Acidithiobacillus ferrooxidans ATCC 23270: one gene and its partners. The main gene of each other region encodes a partner of the protein of the gene in region 2 in a complex. Links are inferred from orthologs where the notes say so. Each region holds a gene or a part of one and is shown on either strand. Other genes may lie near its edges. The genes, in order: secA, secY and secG.

Region 1 (6,486 bases), 100 kb from region 2 along the record:
TCCGGTTGCGACGGGAACGGTGGGCATCAGCTACGGTAATCGGCATTGATACGTACATAGTCATAGGACAAGTCGCAGGTCCAGATTTGCGCTTCGGCGGCCCCCCTGCCCAGATCAACCCGCACCGGGATTTCCTCCTGAACCATTACCGCCTGTCCAGCCGCCTCGCTGTAAGCGGGGTCGCGGGCACCATCCCGCACGATGCGCGTATCGCCCAGCCAGACCTGCACGCCCGCCACATCCAGGTCGTCGACGCCGGCTGAACCAATGGCCGCCAGCAAGCGCCCCCAGTTCGGGTCAGAGGCAAAGAACGCGGTCTTGATCAAGGGGCTATGGGCCATGCGGTAGGCCACCCGCAAGCACTCCGCCTCATCATACCCGCCCGAAATACGGATCGGAATGAACTTGGTCGCCCCCTCGCCGTCGCGCACAACCGCCTGTGCCAGCCATTGTGCAACGAGGGTGATGGTGTCTCTCAGTTTCCCGTAGCGGGGATCTGTCGCCTTCGTAACGGGCGGTAGCGCCGCCCGTCCCGTCGCCATCAGGACGCAGGCATCGTTGGTGGAGGTATCGCCGTCCACCGTGATGCGGTTGAAGGACTGCGCCATGGCCTCCCGCAGGCACTGCTGCAAGGCTGCCCCATGCAGCGGGGCATCGGTGGCGATGTAGGCCAGCATCGTGGCCATATCGGGACGGATCATCCCCGACCCTTTGGCCATGCCGGTCACCGTGATCGTAACGCCGTCCATCTCGATCTGCCGGGAACAGCACTTGGCGACGGTGTCGGTGGTCATGATCGCCGCCGCAGCGGCCTCCCATTGGTCCTCGGCGAGTCCGGCAACGCAGGCCGGCAAGACTGCGGCGATTTTTTCCGCCAGCGCCACAGGCTCACCGATCACCCCGGTGGAGAAGGGCAGCACCGCTCCGGGCGCGCAGCCCAACTGTTCGGCCACTTCCCGGCAACTCGCCTCTGCCGCCCGCAAACCAGCCACACCCGTACCGGCATTGGCATTGCCCGTATTGATCACCAGCGCCCGCACGCCGGGCCCTTCCGCCAGATGATGCCGTGCCACCAGTACGGGCGCGGCACAAAAGCGGTTGCGGGTAAAAACGGCCGCCACCTGGGACCCCTCGGCGAGATGAATCAGGGTCAGATCACGGCGACCCACATAACGAATACCCGCCTCCGCCACGCTCAGGCGAACCCCGGCTATGGGCAGGATATTCCGGGGAGGATCAAGACCGACGGCCATACGCTATCCTTATTGCAGGCGCCCGTGACAATGCTTGTACTTTTTGCCGGAACCGCAAGGGCACGGCTGATTCCGTCCCACCTTGTCGTCACTGATCGCGGGGCTGTGACCGGCCTCCTGTTCACCAATGACGCCCAGCCCTGTCAGTGCGAGGCCGGCATCCTCGACAAGCGGTGCCGCCGCCGCTGCAAAATCCGGATGGGAAAACTGCAAATGTCGAGGCTGGGCGGCACGGGCGATGGCGTCCCAATCCAGCGGCTCCGCCGGAGCCGGACTCACATGCAGGCGCGAGAGGGTGCTGACCACTTCTTCGCGCAACTGATCCAGCATGGCGTTGAACATGATCAGAGACTCCCGCTTGTACTCCTGTTTGGGATTCTTCTGGGCATATCCACGCAGGTGAATGCCTTCGCGGAGATGATCCATGCTCGCCAGATGGTCCTTCCACTGGCTGTCCAGGACCTGCAGCAGGATGGACTTTTCGAAGTGGCGGGTCATCTCGCTGCCCATGAGAGACTCCTTGGCCGCGTAAGCGGACAACACCATCTCCATGATCCGCTCACGTAGCGCCGCGTGAGTGAGCCCTTTATCCTGCTCCAGCCATTGCCCGACCGGGACCTGCAGGCCAAAAATCCGGTCCAGTGCCGCTTCCAGACCTGGCAGATCCCAGCGCTCTTCCATAACGCCTTCAGGCGCCGTGGCGGCCAGCACTGCGTCCAGAACATCGTCGCGCAACGCCCTGATTTCCGCACTGACATCATCGGCATCCATGAAGGCGTTGCGCTGCTGATAGATGATCCGGCGCTGCTCGTTGGCCACGTCGTCGTATTCCAGCAATTGTTTGCGGATATCGAAGTTGCGGCTTTCCACCTTGCGCTGGGCATTCTCGATGGACTTGGTCACCCAGGGATGCTCGATCGCCTCCCCCTCCTTCATGCCCAGCTTCTGCATCAGGCCACTCAGACGATCGCTGCCGAAAATGCGCATCAGGGGGTCATCCAGGGAAAGGTAGAAACGGGTGGTGCCGGGGTCGCCCTGGCGGCCGGACCGCCCGCGCAACTGGTTGTCTATCCGCCGCGATTCATGACGTTCGGTACCGATGATATGCAATCCGCCCGCCGCTATCGCCGCGTCATGCAGTCCCTGCCAACCGCTCTTGAGAGACTCGATCCGCCGGGTTTTTTCCTCCTCTTCCAGATCCGGATTGGCCAGCACCATATCCACCTGATGGCCGACATTGCCGCCCAGCACGATGTCGGTACCCCGTCCCGCCATGTTGGTGGCGATGGTCACCGCCCCCGGCGTGCCCGCCTGGGCAATGATCTCCGCCTCGCGCTGATGCTGTTTGGCGTTCAGCACTTCATGGGAAATCCGCGCCTGCTTGAGCAGATGAGACAGAAACTCGTTGTGTTCGATAGAGGTGGTACCCACCAGTACCGGCTGCCCGCGCTGTTGACAGCCGCGGATGTCTTCCACTATCGCTTTCCATTTCTCCTGACTGGTCCGGTAGATAAGATCGGCGAAATCCGTCCGGCACACCGGCCTGTGCGTCGGTATGATCACCACTTCCAGACCGTAAATCTGATTCAGTTCAAAGGCTTCTGTGTCAGCAGTCCCGGTCATGCCCGACAGCTTTTCGTACATGCGGAAATAATTCTGAAAGGTGATGGAGGCCAGGGTCTGGTTCTCATTCTGGACCGCCACCCCTTCCTTGGCTTCCACCGCCTGATGCAGGCCATCAGACCAGCGCCGCCCGGACATCATGCGTCCGGTGAATTCGTCGACGATACAGACCTCTCCGTCGCGAACGATATAATCCGTCTCCCGCCGGTAGATCACATGGGCCCGCAACGCCTGGTTGAGGTGATGGACCAGGGTGACGTTGGCCAGATCGTAGAGGTCGCCGTCGACCAGCAGACCGCTCTCCGCCATCAGGCGTTCCGCCTTTTCGATCCCCTCCTCCGTAAGCATGACCTGCCGGGCCTTTTCATCGACCGTATAGTCCTCATCGACGACAAAACTCCCGACGAGTTTGTCCACCCGGTAGTAAAGGTCGGTATTTTCCTCGGTGGGACCACTGATGATGAGCGGGGTACGCGCCTCGTCGATCAGGATGGAATCCACTTCGTCGATGATGGCGTAGTGCAGGCCGCGCTGCACCCGATCGGCCGGAGAAAACGCCATGTTATCCCGCAGATAATCGAAACCGAACTCGTTATTGGTGCCGTAGGTGATGTCGGCCGCATAGGCGGCGCGGCGCTCCTCACTGGACAGATCCGAGATGATGGTACCTACGCTCAGGCCCAGAAAACGGTGAATCTTGCCGACCCACTCGGCATCGCGGCTGGCCAGATAGTCATTGACGGTCACCACATGCACACCCTTACCCTGCAGGGCGTTGAGGTAGGCCGGCAAGGTCGCAACGAGGGTCTTGCCCTCGCCAGTGCGCATCTCGGCAATTTTACCTTCATGGAGCATGAAACCACCGATGATCTGCACATCGTACTGGCGCATGCCCATTACCCGCCGGCTCACCTCACGCACCACGGCGAACGCCTCCGGCAACAGGGCATCGAGGGGTTCACCACGGGCCAGCCGTTCCCGGAAGATCGCGGTCTGTGCAGCAAGGGTCGCGTCGTCCATGGCCTTGAAGCGGTCTTCCAGGGCGTTGACCTGCGCTACAATGGCACGGGCCTTCTTGATCAGTCGGTCATTGCGGCTGCCGACGACATGGCGGATGATAGTTCCAAACATGATGAGTACACGAACCTAGTAAAAAATATCGAGCAGGGTAGCATGAAAGCCTATGGATGATAAACGGTGGCACGCCTGGCGCACCATGACGCAAGGTTCTTCAGGACCCATCGCAGAGGTCTGCCGTCGCGGAACACTGCTGCGCGAGCGTCAGGTCGACTGGAACGGGTTACTGGCACTGGAAGCACAGGATCAAACTTGGCTGGTTGACTGGTCCGGGGGGGTGCTGAGCGTACTTTGTCAGAGCCCGGTATGGATTTCCTGGCTGCGAAGAAATGAAAAAAACATACTGAAACGATGGAATACCCGTTTCCCGGAAACGTCGGCGAGGCAAATCGTCGCCACAGTCCGGCCCTGGTCATACCGGCTGCCGCAGTCGGCAGGAATTCAGCGGGCGCCTCAGATTTCAGCAGAGGCACCCGAGGCGCTGCGCGCCGTGACCGGGCAGGTGCCCCAGGCCGTCGCCGCCGCCCTGCAGCGCCTGGCCAACACCATGGACCGTCTTCAGGCGGAGGCCGTCACCAAGGTGTCGGCAAAGGAAAACGGCGCACGCCGCTCGGCGTAATCCACAAACTCCCAGGCGTCCTGACGGAGAAGCAGCGCCCGCAGCAGACTGTTGTTGAGGGCGTGTCCGGCCTTGTGTCCGGAAAAATGGCCGACCAGCGGATGCCCGAGCAGGTAGAGATCACCTATGGAATCCAGCACCTTATGGCGCACGAACTCATTGGTGTAGCGCAGCCCTTCTTCGTTGAGCACACGGTAATCGTCGACCACGATAGCGTTGTCCAGATTGCCGCCGAGGGCCAAGCCCATCCGCCGCAACGCTTCGACTTCGCGCATGAAGCCGAAGGTTCGCGCACGGGCCACTTCCTTGAGGTAAGAAGTGCGGGCAAAGTCCACCGTCACCTCCTGACCGCCGTTTTTCATCACCGGATGGTCGAAATCGATGGCGAAACTCACCTTGAAGCCTTCGAATGGCTCCAGTTGTACCCAGCGATCGCCATCTTCCGCCTTGAGCGGTTTGGTGATGCGGATGAATCGCTTCGGGGCATTCTGCTCTTCAATCCCCGCGCACTGGATGAGGAATACGAAGGGCGCAGCGCTACCATCCATGATGGGCACTTCGGGTCCGTCGAGATCCACATAGGCATTGTCGATACCAAGACCCGCCAAGGCCGACATCAGGTGTTCAACGGTGCCAACCCGGATATGGCCATCGCCGATATTGGTGGAAAGGCGGGTATCCACCACATGGAGCGGGTCCGCTTTGATCCAGGCGCCACCCTCGATATCGCTGCGGTGGAATACGATCCCCGTGTTTACAGGTGCCGGGCGCAGGCCGATGTAGACCTTCTTGCCACTGTGCAAACCGATTCCTGTACCCCAGATCATGTTCTTAAGTGTACGCTGACGTATCATAGCCTTCTTCCGCGACCTGAGGGATCGCCCTCCCACTGAATAAGTATCTCTACTTTACAACTTTTGTTGTCTCTATACAACTAACCGACTGGTCAGGCAGTTTACAGGGGCTGGTCAGTCTTGACAATATGCCGTTGACATTTGTTAACACATGCCATAGAAGCTTTTTCCCGCCGGCCGCCGCGCCGATCACCCAAAGGCGCGTCCGGTTATGTATAATTGCCGGATGCGCGATCGCTCAGCGGCCGTCGCATAGTAACCAGGCTTCTCCGATAGAAGGACACAGATCATGGCCACCCCCAGCAGCAAAAAAACCCTCATGACGCTCTACTCCAGCAACGATTGTGTCTTCGCGCACCGTGTGCGTTTCGTGCTGGAAGAGAAGGCTATGGAATACCAGATCATCGACGTCGATCTCGGCAACCGGCCCGAAGACCTTGCGGAACTCAATCCCTACAACCAAGTGCCGACCTTGGTGGATCGCGATCTGGCCATTCACGAATCGGTCCTGATCATGGAGTACCTTGACGAGCGGTTCCCCCATCCGCCACTGATTCCGGTAGACCCCATATCCCGTGCCAAGGTGCGCCTGGGTCTCCTGCGTTTCGACCGTGACTGGTTTGCACCGCTCTTTCAGCCCGGCTACGGTGCCGAGCAGGTCAAAACCGCCAAGGAACAGATTCGCAGTACCCTCGCCGGGCTGAACAGCATCTTCAGCCAACAGCGTTACCTCTTTGGTGACGACCTTTCGGTACTCGACTGTGCTATCGCCCCACTCCTGTGGCGCATGCCGGTACTGGACATCTCTCTACCCGCCGCAGCCCGTGCCACCCAGAATTATATGGATCGCATCTTCGGCATGGAGAGCTTCAAACGCAGCCTGACGCCTGCCGAGAAGGCCATGCGCTGATATGACCATCGATCTCGGCCATTTCCAGAGCCTGCCCGAGGGCCTCTTCGCACGCTGTGCCCGCGCTCCCGGCGGGACCATCGCCCTGCAACGACAGGACGACGTTTTTCAGCCGATGACCGCAGCAGCCTTCGCCGGACAGGTACGGGC
Region 2 (6,150 bases):
GCGTCATCTCTACAGTAACCTTATCTCCAGGCAAAATACGAATATAATGCATCCGCATCTTTCCGGAGATATGTGCATTGACGACATAACCATTTTCTAAGCGAACCTTAAAGGTCGCGCTTGGCAAATTCTCTACTACCTCACCCTGCATTTCCAGGGTATCTTCTTTCGACATTTAACGTGCTACCTCTACCGCTTTCACGATTCTAGAGAATACCTCATCCGCCTCACCCTCTCCGCTCACCAAGTGGTAAGCAGACCGATCGTGATAATACGCAATCAACGGCGCAGTTTCCGTCTGATAAACAGCCAAGCGCTTACGAATCACCGCAGGCTGATCATCCTCACGTTGCAACAACACCCCCCCGCAGACATCACAGATCCCTTCGACTGCGGGCGGGTGATAGCGTATATGGTAAATCGCCCCGCACGTCGCACACACTCGCCGTCCGGAAAGACGCTCCACGATTTCTTCATCAGCCAACTCAATATGAAGCACCGCCGCAATCTGATCACCACGTCCGGCAAGCAAATCGTCCAGCGCGTTCGCCTGATGAATAGTCCGGGGAAATCCATCGAAAACAACCCCTGTCGCGGCATCCGGAAGAAGCAGCCGCTCCGCAACGATACCAATGATAATTTCGTCGCCAACGAGCGCACCGGACTCCATAACCGCCGCAGCGCGAACACCAATCGCGCTACCGGACTGAACCGAGGCGCGGAGCATATCACCGGTAGAGACATGAGGCAAGCCTATTAACTGGGCCAGGCGCTGCGCCTGTGTCCCCTTGCCAACGCCCGGCGCACCGAGAAAAATAAAATGCTTTGCCACCCTCACCGCCCGCCAAGAGGGTTCTTGCGAATCAACCCTTCATACTGGTGCGTCAGCAAATGGCTCTGAATCTGGCCCATCAGGTCCATCATCACGACGACCACGATCAGCAGACTCGTACCGCCGAAATAGAATGGGACATTGTACTGCACAATGAGAAATTCTGGCAGCAAACAAACCAGGGTCAGGTATATGGCGCCCCAGAGCGTAAGCCGGGTGAGGATACGATCCATGTACTTAGCCGTATGCTCACCTGGTCGGATACCTGGTACGAAAGCTCCGGACTTTTTCAGGTTATCCGCCGTTTCCCGAGGATTAAAGACCATGGCCGTGTAAAAAAATGCAAAAAATACGATCGCCGTTGTAAACACCACAACGTAAAGGGCAGAGCCCGGACTCAACGCCTGACCGAAGCGCGCCAACCACTCCATACCTGGCACATTCGCAAACCAACCTGACAGGGTCGCGGGCAATAATATTATGCTGGATGCGAATATCGGTGGAATCACCCCGGACATATTCACCTTGAGCGGCATGTGGGTGCTCTGCCCGCCGTATACTTTGCGACCGACCTGCCGTTTGGCATACTGAATGGGAATACGTCTCTGCGCACTTTCCATAAACACCACGAATCCCGTCACCGCAAGCGCCAGCACAAAGAGCGCCACAACAAATAGTGGCTGAAACTGACCCGTTTTCATCAGTTCAAAGGTCGTCCCTATTGCGTCTGGCAGTCCGGCAACAATTCCGGCGAAGATAATCATGGAAATGCCGTTGCCGATCCCACGCTCGGTGATCTGCTCCCCGATCCACATCAAAAAAACCGTACCACAAGCCAAAGAAATGGTTGTGGTAAACAAGAATAACGGGCCTGGGCTAATAACAACCGGAACAGTGCCGGCATGCATCTTCTCAATCGCGATGGCGATTCCCAGACCTTGCATCAACGCCAATATGACCGTCGCATAACGCGTATACTCTGTTATTTTCCGACGCCCGGCCTCGCCTTCCTTTTTTAGTTCCTCAAGTTTCGGAAAAACTGACCCGGCCAACTGAAAAATAATGGATGCGCTGATATACGGCATGATCCCTAACGCAAAAACCGTCAGCCGGGAAAGTGCCCCGCCGGAGAACATGTTGAACATGCCAAGAATGGTTCCCCGTTGCTGATTAAAAAACGTCGCCATAGCCGCAGGGTCGATACCGGGAACGGGGATATGCGCCCCCACCCGAAAAACCAGAAGCGCGCCAAGCAAAAACAGGATACGGTTACGTAACTCATTGATCTTACCGGCACCCTGTGCGGCACCTCCAATGCTACGTAACCCAGCCATCAATCTTCCACCTTTCCGCCGGCCTTTTCGATAGCCGCCCTGGCACCAGCGCTGACTCGCAGACCACGCACCGTCAACCCCTGAGTGATTTCTCCGGTCAATATAACCTTGACCGCATCGGGCGAACCGCGAACGATGCGTCGCAGTAGCAGGCCTTCCAAATCCACCACGCCGTCAATGGCTGCAGACTCCAACTGCGATAACGCCACCTCCACGACGCGAACGCCCAACGTGTTACGAAAGCCACGCTTAGGAATACGTCGTTGCAAAGGCATCTGCCCGCCTTCAAAACCTACCTTATGGTAACCTCCGGACCGTGCATGCTGGCCCTTATGACCACGCCCGGCCGTCTTGCCGAAACCGCTGCCGATTCCCCGCCCAACACGCCGGCGGTCCTTCTTTGAGCCCTCTGCGGGCGCGATGGTGTTTAATTTCATGACAGCTCTTCCCAGCGAAGCAGATAAGGAACCTTGTTTACCATCCCTCGAATCTCCGGAGTATCCAAACGTTCCACCGAGTGATGGGTATGGCGCAAGCCCAGGCCGGCGACGACCCGACGATGTTTCTCAGCAACGCCTATCAAACTTTTTACCAGCGTGATACGCAGATGTTTACTCATCGTGTCCTCCTTGCCCGCGAATCTCCTTAAGGCTTTTACCACGTTTCATCGCGATCGCCTGGGGGCTGATCAGTTTGTCGAAGGCATCAAAGGTCGCCCGAACCACATTGATGGGGTTGTTGGAGCCCAGCGACTTGGCGACCACATTACGCAAACCTACCGCCTCGCAAACCGCACGCATCGCGCCACCCGCAATTACACCGCTACCTTCGGGCGCTGGCCGCAACATCACCCGCGCTGCGCCGTGACGACCCTCTACCGGGTAGGGAATCGTGCCACCCCGCATCAGTGGTATGCTCGTCATCCACCGGCGGGCCTGGTCGGTAGCTTTTTGAATGCCTGCGGGGACTTCTTTGGCCTTTCCGCGGCCAAAGCCGACCTTTCCATCACCGTCCCCCACGACCATGAGCGCCGCGAAACCAAACTGCCGCCCACCTTTGACCACCTTGGAAACGCGGTTGATATGAATTAATTTTTCCTGCATTCCGTCATTGGGCTGCGTATCGCGATTTTCCCGTGCCATCTTAGCTCTCCATCAGAACGACAACCCGCCTTCACGGGCAGCGTCGGCCAAAGCTCTCACCCGACCGTGATAACGATATCCGCTCCGGTCGAATGCCACTTCCTTAACACCCACAGCCAATGCCTTCGCTGCAACCCGTTGTCCGATTGTTGCGGCTGCCGCAACATCTGCGCCCCGCCCCATTGACGCACGCAACTCACCCTCGACCGTGGAGGCCTGCGCCAGAACCTTACCCTGCGAGTCATCGATCACCTGAGCGTAAATATGCCTGCCCGAGCGAAAAACACAGAGTCGCGGTTTGGCCTGTGATGCAATACGTGCTCGCGTTTTACGCGCCCGACGAAGCCTTGCCAAATTTTTATTCATAGTAGTAAGCCTCAACCATCATTTCTTCTTCGCTTCTTTACGTCTGACATTTTCTCCCGCATAACGCACGCCCTTACCCTTGTAGGGCTCCGGAGGACGATAGGCACGGATATCTGCAGCGATCTGTCCGATCTTTTGTTTATCGATCCCCCGAATGACAATCTCTGTCTGAGTCGGTGTTTCGATGGTGATGTCGTCTGGCACCGAATAGTCCACGGGATGAGAAAAGCCGAGGCTTAAACTGAGGGTCTTGCCCTTCGCCTGGGCACGGTAACCCACGCCGATAATTTCCAGCTTTTGCTCATAGCCCTGGGAGACACCCTGTACCATATTATTCAATATGGCGCGCATGGTCCCCGCTTGGGCATTCTGGTTATCTGACCATGTCAGTGACGCGCCGCCGTCGTCTATCCGCAATTCCACCGCAGGATGAAAAGGAACCGACATTTCGCCCTTAGGGCCTTTTACCACCAGGCGTTGATCGGCAACGTGGACCTCAACCCCCTTAGGCAGCGGCACTGGTTGTTTCGCTACACGAGACATTTTCGTTCCCCCCTCAGGACACGACGCAGAGAACTTCACCACCAATCCCGGCACTACGGGCCGCGCGATCGGTCATAATTCCCTGAGACGTTGAGATAATGGCAATACCGAAGCCGTCACGCACGCGCGGCAAATCTTCCGCACCACGGTAAACGCGAACACCAGGCCGGCTGACTCGCCGAATTTCCGCGATCACACCCGCACCAGCATAATACTTCAAAGTCAGATCGAGAACGGGGTGACCGTTCGCGACGTCCTCTTTTACTTCCTGAATATAGCCTTCTTCCACCAGAACTCGTGCGATCGCACGTTTCAGCTTGGAAGCGGGCATCCGCACTTTCGCCTTATTTACCTGTTGCGCATTACGAATGCGCGTCAGCATATCAGCAATAGGATCCGTCACGCTCATCGTGTTTCCTCACCAGCTCGCTTTGACGATACCGGGAATTGACCCAGCCGACGCATGCTTGCGAAAGCATAGACGGCACAAGCCGAACTTCCGATAGTAACCGCGTGAACGCCCGCACAATTTGCACCGGTGATACGCACGCACTTTAAATTTTGGAGTCCTTTCGGACTTTGCGATTAACGATTTCTTTGCCACGCGTCAAACTCCTTCAAGGCCGGAAGGGCATCTTGAAGGCTTTCAACAGCCCAAGGCCCTCTTCATCATTCTTGGCGGTGGTGGTAAACACCACGTCCAACCCGCGCAAACGATCGATTTTGTCATATTCAATTTCCGGGAATATGATCTGCTCTTTCACGCCCATCGTATAATTTCCACGCCCATCAAAAGACTTCGGCGAAAGCCCGCGAAAGTCCCGGATTCGGGGGATAGCGACACTGACGAGGCGATCCAAAAATTCGTACATCACGATCCCCCGCAACGTCACCATACATCCAATCGGATAGCCATCGCGAATTTTAAATGCCGCCACAGACTTTCGCGCACGCGTGACTACCGGCTTCTGCCCTGCAATCCTGGTCATGTCCCCCACCGCGGCTTCCAGCACCTTTTTATCACCAACCGCCTCGCCGACCCCCATGTTCAGAGTGATCTTAAGCAATTTTGGCACTTCCATGACACTACTGAAGCCAAACTCCTGCATCAGTTTGGGCGCAATGGAGGTTTTATACAACGCATGTAAACGTGCTTCCATATTATTTCCCTTGCTTAACGGCGGCCGATAACTTCGCCGTTGCTCTTAAAAACACGCACTTTCTGCCCATCCTCGAGCACTTTATAGCCGATGCGATCCCCGCCGCCGGTTGCGGCATTGAAAATTGCCACGTTTGATACGTGAATAGGCGCCTCTTTCTCCACGATACCGCCCGCTTTACCCATGCGATCCGGACGAACGTGGCGTTTGATCATATTCACCTTTTCAACCAGCACTCGCGAGTCCTCGCGCAGCACCTTGAGCACCTTGCCGCGCTTACCCTTGTCTTTGCCGGCGAGAACCACAACCTCATCATCCTTACGTACCTTCAACATGGTCATCCCCTACAACACTTCCGGTGCCAAAGAAATGATCTTCATAAAATTAGCCCCGCGCAGTTCACGCGTAACCGGGCCAAAAATACGTGTCCCAATAGGTTGCAACTGATTATTCAGAAGCACCGCAGCGTTGCTGTCAAAGCGAATCAGGGATCCGTCTTCCCGGCGCACGCCCTTGCGTGTGCGCACCACGAGCGCGTTATATACGTCGCCTTTTTTTACTTTGCCGCGCGGGACCGCATCCTTTATGCTGACCTTGATAACGTCACCGATATCCGCATAACGCCGATGTGAACCGCCAAGCACTTTAATACACATCACTTCTCGCGCTCCGCTGTTATCGGCAACGTTGAGCCTTGTCTGTGTCTGTATCATGCGTTATCTCCCTCTATGACGCCTTCGGCGAGCACACTTACCAAACGCCAACTTTTGGTT
Region 3 (6,075 bases), 2.0 Mb from region 2 along the record:
CCCCCTTGGGAGCCTCCACCGCGGCATAGACTTCACCCGCAGGAACCGCCATCCCTTCGGAGAATAGCTTGAAGTGATGAATCAACGCCTCCATGCTGGTTTTCATCTCTTCGCGGGACGGCGCGGCAATCTTGAAATCATCGGTAATCACCGGGCCAGGATTCTTGCGCAGCCAATCCACACACTGGACAATGATCCGGTTGCTCTGCCGCATCTCCGCGACGCGGACCAGATAGCGATCATAACAGTCCCCGGTTTTACCCACCGGGATATCAAAATCCAGATCGGCATACGCTGCGTAGGGTTGGGTACGCCGCAGATCCCAAGCCACACCGGAAGAGCGCAGCATGGGGCCAGTGAAGCCCAGTTGAATGGCCCGTTCCGGCCCCACCACACCGATACCCACCGTGCGCTGCTTCCAGATCCGGTTGTCCGTCAGCAGGGTTTCATACTCGTCCACGTAGGTGGGGAAACGGCGCGCGAAGTCCTCTATGAAATCCAGCATGCTGCCCTGACGGTTGGCATTGAGCTCTTGCAGGCGCCGGGCGTCACGGTAAGGAGACGGCTGGTACTGTGGCATCTGGGCAGGTAGGTCGCGGTACACCCCCCCCGGGCGATAGTAGGCGGCATGCATGCGCGCACCGGATACCGCTTCATAGACATCCATGAGGTCTTCCCGCTCGCGGAAGCAGTAAAGAAAGACGCTCATGGCACCGACGTCCAGGGCATAGGCACCCAACCAGAGCAGATGATTGAGAATGCGGGTAATCTCGTCGAACAGGGTACGGATATACTGGGCACGAACCGGCACTTCAACGCCGAGCAGTTTCTCTACCGCCAGACAGTACGCGTGTTCGTTGCACAGCATCGACACATAATCGAGCCGATCCATATAAGGCAGGTTCTGCAGATAGGTCTTGTTTTCCGCCAACTTCTCGGTAGCCCTGTGCAGCAGACCGATGTGGGGATCGGCGCGCTCGATCACTTCACCGTCCAGTTCCAGTACCAGACGCAGCACACCGTGGGCAGACGGATGCTGCGGCCCGAAGTTCATGGTGAAGTTATTGATTTCGGGCATTGTAGCGACCCTCCCCTGCTTCACGGATGATACGTGGTACCACCACGCGCTCCTCGGTGCGCGTCGGCTCGTAAACCACCCGGCCCTGGTCCGCGTCGTAACGCATTTCCACCGTACCGACCAGGGGAAAATCCTTACGGAAGGGATGGCCGACAAAGCCGTAGTCCGTAAGGATGCGCCGCAAATCGGGGTGGCCATCAAAAAGAATCCCGTAAAGATCAAAGGCCTCACGCTCAAACCAGTTAGCGGCAGCCCAGACCTCCACTACGGAGGGCACGATGGGCAGATCGTCATCGGCAAAAATACGCACCCGCAGGCGCTGGCGGTGCTTCAGGGAGAGCAGATGATAGACCACGGCAAAGCGCGGCCCCTCCCAAAGCCCTTCGCCATAGGCGGAGTAGTCCACTCCGCAGACATCTACCAGCAAATCAAAGGCGCAGGCCACATCATCCCGAAGCAGGAGACATGCCGCAGGGAAGCCCTCACGGGACAATTCCACGGTCAGTTCGCCGCGATCCAGGTGCGCAGTTCGCAATGTCGCGCCCAGTTCATCACTGAGATGCTGGCGCAGATTTTCGAGTGCGTCAGTCATGTCTCACCGGGCAATGGTATTGGTGCGGCGGATTTTTTTCTGCAACTGGACCAGGCCGAAAAGCAAGGCCTCAGCAGTAGGCGGACAACCCGGTACGTAGATATCCACGGGCACGATGCGGTCACAGCCCCGCACGATGCTGTAGGAATAGTGATAATAGCCGCCGCCGTTGGCACAGGAGCCCATGGAGACCACCCAGCGCGGCTCCGGCATCTGGTCATAGACCTTGCGCAAGGCAGGGGCCATCTTGTTGACCAACGTTCCCGCCACGATCATCACGTCGGACTGGCGCGGACTGGGACGGAAGACAATACCGAAACGATCCAGGTCGTAACGCGCGGCCCCGGCGTGCATCATCTCCACTGCACAGCAGGCGAGGCCGAACGTCATGGGCCAGAGGGAACCGGTACGGCCCCAGTTGACTACCGTGTCGATGGTCGTGGTGACGAAACCCTTTTCGAGAAGGCCCTCTATTCCCATTCCAGCGCCCCCTTCTTCCATTCATAAATGAAACCGACCACGAGAATGGCGAGGAATAGCATCATGGCCAGAAAACCTGTCATCCCGATCTGATCAAAGACCACCGCCCAAGGGAAGAGGAAGGCAATTTCCAGATCAAAGAGGATGAAAAGAATGGCAACGAGATAGTAGCGCACGTCGAATTTCATGCGCGCATCTTCAAAGGCCTCGAACCCGCATTCGTAGGGCGAGAGCTTTTCGCTGTCCGGCCTGTGTGGCCCCAGCGAAGACCCCATCAGCAGTGGGGCTACGCCAACCACCAATGCGACGAGCAGAAATATGAGCACTGGCAAATAGTGGTTCAACATCTCCAACCCCTCCACCCGATACGGGCTCCGGAAAACACATCCAAAGCCACTGATAAATTATTTTTTTAGTATATAAATCATATCTCTGGATGAGATCAGAGATAAAAAAACAGCCCGTAGGGCTGCAATTTGGTGCCGAAGACCGGACTCGAACCGGTATAGCTTGCGCCGCCGCCCCCTCAAGACGGTGTGTCTACCAATTTCACCACTTCGGCCTGATAACTATTAAAACTCTCTCATGATGCGCTGGCGACGTCAAGGCTTGACGGGGGTCTTTCCTGCGACAACAGATGAAGCCGCACTGGTCACCGGGCTCGCTGCGCTTGCTACCGACTGTGCCGGAGCAGCAACGATGGGAGCTACGGGTGCCGACGTCGTCACCGGCGCCTTGCTGGGCAGGGCGATGCCGGAAAAAACACTGCTGCTGGAGTGATCGGAAAGATAGGCCAACCCGAGGCTGTTCAAAAAAAACAGCGCGCCGATCACGGCCGTAGTATGGCTCAGAAAATTCCCCGCACCACGCGCTCCGAAAATCGTCTGCGAGCCACCGCCCCCGAAGACGGCGCCAATATCAGCACCCTGCCCTTTCTGAATCAGGACAAGCCCCACCAGAACGATACAAATAATGATCTGGACCACCAGCAACACCGTGTACATCGATTCAGCCTCCTCGTCCTGCCGACTCGGCAGCACGACAAATTTGGATAAACTCACCCGCCTGCAGGGACGCGCCACCCACCAGGGCCCCGTCAATGTCCGCCTGGTCAAAAAGCGCGGCGGCGTTGTTGCCTTTAACACTTCCGCCATAAAGCAGCAACAGACGCCTGGCAAGCTGCGCCGAATAAGCGGCTGCCAACTCGCGGATGAACACATGGACCGCCTGTGCCTGTTCAGGGCTGGCACTCAGACCTGTGCCAATGGCCCAAACAGGTTCATAGGCAATGATCAGGTTGGGTTGGCTCGCCTCGAGATTCAGCAGGGGCAGCACGGCTTCGAGCTGACGGCGTAATACCGCATCTGTGAGACCCTGCGCACGCTCCGCCTCTGTTTCACCCACGCAAACCACGGGGATGAGACCTGACAGCAATGCTGCTTTAATCTTCTGGACAATCTGCGCGTCGCTCTCCGCAAAAATCTGCCGCCGCTCGGAATGCCCGATCAGCACATAACGGCAACCCATATCACGGAGCATGGCCCCGGATATTTCTCCGGTATAGGCGCCGCTTGCTTCCCAGAAAAGGTTTTGCCCCCCCCAACGCAAGGCGCTGCTTTTGGCCTCCTGAGACACTGCGTGGAGCAGGGTAAAAGGCGGGAAGATCACCACCTCCGGGCGCATCGGCTCCAGCCCTGCGTGAAGAATGGCCTGAGTGAGATGCACGGCATCCCCACTCAGGCCGTTCATCTTCCAATTTCCTGCTACCATAGTGGGACGCACGGCGATTCTTCCTTATGCTCAGTGTCTGCGACAACCTCACCGTCCCCTGGGGGTGGCCGACAGCCCAGTAATGTAGGCGCCAGTGTAAAGATTCAGCTTCGAATGGTCAATTTCGTGGTCTTGGGACAGCACCGGCAAGAGCCAGCTTGGTTAAACCACTGGTCAGCGCTGCGGCTACATCGGCCGCCATATCAGCGGATGCGGCCTCGACCATGATCCGTAATACCGGTTCCGTACCGGATGGGCGCACCAGCAGGCGCCCGCTTCCCCCGAGACGATCCTCCGCATCAGCAATGAGCTGGTGTGCCGATGACTGGTCGAGCAGTGTTTGCGCCCCGGCCATGCGCACGCTTTTCAGCACCTGGGGGAAAGCGCTATAGCCTTCCCGCAGGGCTGCCAGCGTCACCCCGCTGCGGCGCAGAATGGCCAGTATCCGCAACGCGGCAAGGATGCCATCGCCGGTAGTGTTCGCGGGCGTGATGATGTGCCCCGACGACTCGCCGCCCAGCGGATAGCCATGGCGGCGCATGGCTTCCAGTACGTAACGGTCACCTACGGGCGTGCGCAGCATGGGCACACCACAGCCAGCCAGCGCCTGCTCCAGGGCAAGGTTGCTCATGACCGTACCCACCACGCCGGAGAGCCCACCGTTCTGGCACATATTCCGCGCCAGCAGCCAAAGGATTTCGTCACCGTCGAGCAACTCACCCCGACCGTCCACCAGGAGCAGGCGATCACCGTCGCCATCAAACGCAATGCCCACATCGGCGCCGGTGCGTAGCACCGCGGCACGCAGCGCTTCCGGGTGAGTGGAACCCACCTGATCATTGATGTTGACGCCGTTGGGCTCCGCTCCCAGCAATTCCAGTGTGGCTCCCAACTCCCCGAAAATCATGGGCGCCACTTTGTAGTTGGCGCCGTGCGCACAATCCAGCACCAGATGTATTCCGCGCAGATCGAGGTCGGCGGGAAAGGTGGTTTTACAGAACTCCACATAACGGCCCGCCGCATCATCCACCCGCCGGGCCTTGCCCAGCCGCTCCGAGGCCGAGAGAGCCATCGGCCGGTCCATCCATGCTTCGATGGCCTCCTCCTGGGCATCCGGCAACTTGTAGCCGTCTCCGGAGAAGAATTTTATGCCGTTATCCTGATAAGGGTTGTGCGACGCGCTGATCACAATACCGGCATCCGCGCGCAGGGTACGGGTCAGATAGGCGATGGCCGGCGTCGGTAAGGGGCCAACCAGTAGAACATCGACGCCTGCCGCCGCCAACCCGGACTCCAAGGCAGACTCCAGCATGTATCCGGACAGACGGGTGTCCTTGCCGATAACTACCCGGGGCCGACCTGGCGCGTCGGCGGTGAGCACGTGCCCCGCAGCCCAGCCCAGGCGGAGCACCCATTCCGGGTGAATAACAGAATCACCGACCTGACCACGCACTCCGTCGGTCCCAAACCACTTTCTGGTCATCGTTTGCCTAACTCCACATAGGAACAGCGGTCTTCAAATCAAGCCAATCCGCGCCAGACCCCCAATGCCTGCACCGTTTCTGCGACATCGTGGACACGTACGATGCTGGCGCCGCGCGACACGGCCCAAAGTGCCGCGGCAACACTGCCCGCCACACGCTCAGAAGCCGATTCTACACCAGAGAGCTCACCGATCATGCGTTTGCGGGAAAGACCCACAAGCAGCGGCAGCTCCAGGGACGCAAGGTCATCCAGATGGCGCAGCAAAGTACGGTTTGCTTCCAGATCCTTGGCAAAACCAAAGCCGGGATCTACCAGCAGATGGTGCCGGGGAATGCCTGCGGCGACACACTGTGCTACACGCTCGGACAGAAAATCCTTCACCTCTGCCACGACATCGCGGTAATGGGTGTTCTCCTGCATATTCTGCGGGGTACCCCGCATGTGCATCAGACAGACGGGAACACCCAACCCTGCGATGGTCTCCAGTGACAGCGGATCAGCACGCAACGCGGTCACATCATTCATGAGCCCCGCGCCCAGAGACCAGGCTGCACGCATAACAGCGGCTTTGCTGGTGTCAATGGAAATGGGCAGCGGCACCTCTGCCGCCACCGCCTCCAACACCGGCAGAAGTCGCCGCAACTCTTCCTCCTGCGTCACCGCCGGCGCC

What was found.
Region 1: the proteins of secY (region 2) and secA are in contact, whole or in part, in a crystal structure (PDB 3DIN), measured with the Thermotoga maritima proteins. The link is inferred for Acidithiobacillus ferrooxidans ATCC 23270 from one-to-one orthologs. Residues at the interface, in WP_004081795.1 of Thermotoga maritima: Glu108, Gly109, Glu110, Glu111, Ala236, Glu237, Arg238, Arg239, Ile240, Thr241, Ile242, Gln243, Tyr244, Ala245, Arg246, Arg247, Val248, Thr249, Gly250, Arg251, Arg252, Val253, Tyr254, Gly256, Ala257, Ser258, Thr259, Tyr260, Leu261, Pro262; in WP_004082002.1 of Thermotoga maritima: Glu261, Ala262, Arg263, Lys300, Ala301, Arg302, Thr303, Ile304, Ile305, Leu323, Tyr324, Asp325, Pro326, Val329, Ser330, Tyr333, Ile336, Lys340, Phe345, Val349, Glu363, Phe364, Tyr374, Ser375, Gly376, Gly377, Glu393, Ile395, Thr482, Ser483.
Region 3: secY (region 2) and secG share a complex: the UniProt entries of both Escherichia coli proteins name them as parts of the sec protein translocase complex. The link is inferred for Acidithiobacillus ferrooxidans ATCC 23270 from one-to-one orthologs.

Annotation. Positions count from the first base shown.
Region 1 is NC_011761.1:197,216-203,701, reverse strand. The notes cover bases 1,063-4,398. They hold secA (preprotein translocase subunit SecA), read right to left. Parts: upstream 4,008-4,398; coding sequence 1,263-4,007; downstream 1,063-1,262. Other genes in these bases: AFE_RS01040 (DciA family protein), read left to right, coding at 4,060-4,398; argJ (bifunctional glutamate N-acetyltransferase/amino-acid acetyltransferase ArgJ), read right to left, coding at 1,063-1,253. Also shown: AFE_RS01055 (Nudix family hydrolase), read right to left, coding at 1-27; more of argJ, read right to left, coding at 27-1,062; more of AFE_RS01040, read left to right, coding at 4,399-4,572; lpxC (UDP-3-O-acyl-N-acetylglucosamine deacetylase), read right to left, coding at 4,512-5,426; AFE_RS01030 (glutathione S-transferase N-terminal domain-containing protein), read left to right, coding at 5,716-6,336; AFE_RS01025 (AMP-dependent synthetase/ligase), read left to right, coding at 6,338-6,486. UniProt on the Escherichia coli protein: Required for protein export, interacts with the SecYEG preprotein conducting channel.
Region 2 is NC_011761.1:297,437-303,586, reverse strand. The notes cover bases 1-3,000. They hold secY (preprotein translocase subunit SecY), read right to left. Parts: upstream 2,167-3,000; coding sequence 835-2,166; downstream 1-834. Other genes in these bases: rpsE (30S ribosomal protein S5), read right to left, coding at 2,778-3,000; rpmD (50S ribosomal protein L30), read right to left, coding at 2,600-2,785; rplO (50S ribosomal protein L15), read right to left, coding at 2,166-2,603; AFE_RS01645 (adenylate kinase), read right to left, coding at 176-832; infA (translation initiation factor IF-1), read right to left, coding at 1-175. Outside these bases: more of rpsE, read right to left, coding at 3,001-3,308; rplR (50S ribosomal protein L18), read right to left, coding at 3,321-3,674; rplF (50S ribosomal protein L6), read right to left, coding at 3,693-4,217; rpsH (30S ribosomal protein S8), read right to left, coding at 4,231-4,626; AFE_RS15430 (type Z 30S ribosomal protein S14), read right to left, coding at 4,636-4,821; rplE (50S ribosomal protein L5), read right to left, coding at 4,835-5,377; rplX (50S ribosomal protein L24), read right to left, coding at 5,392-5,712; rplN (50S ribosomal protein L14), read right to left, coding at 5,722-6,090; rpsQ (30S ribosomal protein S17), read right to left, coding at 6,087-6,150. UniProt on the Escherichia coli protein: The central subunit of the protein translocation channel SecYEG. Consists of two halves formed by TMs 1-5 and 6-10.
Region 3 is NC_011761.1:2,334,344-2,340,418, forward strand. Bases 1,454-4,378 are described here. They hold secG (preprotein translocase subunit SecG), read right to left. Parts: upstream 3,155-4,378; coding sequence 2,753-3,154; downstream 1,454-2,752. Other genes in these bases: AFE_RS12055 (NADH-quinone oxidoreductase subunit C), read right to left, coding at 1,454-1,670; AFE_RS12060 (NuoB/complex I 20 kDa subunit family protein), read right to left, coding at 1,674-2,150; AFE_RS12065 (NADH-quinone oxidoreductase subunit A), read right to left, coding at 2,141-2,497; tpiA (triose-phosphate isomerase), read right to left, coding at 3,159-3,920; glmM (phosphoglucosamine mutase), read right to left, coding at 4,039-4,378. Also shown: AFE_RS12050 (NADH-quinone oxidoreductase subunit D), read right to left, coding at 1-1,078; more of AFE_RS12055, read right to left, coding at 1,062-1,453; more of glmM, read right to left, coding at 4,379-5,403; folP (dihydropteroate synthase), read right to left, coding at 5,442-6,075. UniProt on the Escherichia coli protein: Subunit of the protein translocation channel SecYEG. Overexpression of some hybrid proteins has been thought to jam the protein secretion apparatus resulting in cell death; while this may be true it also results in FtsH-mediated degradation of SecY.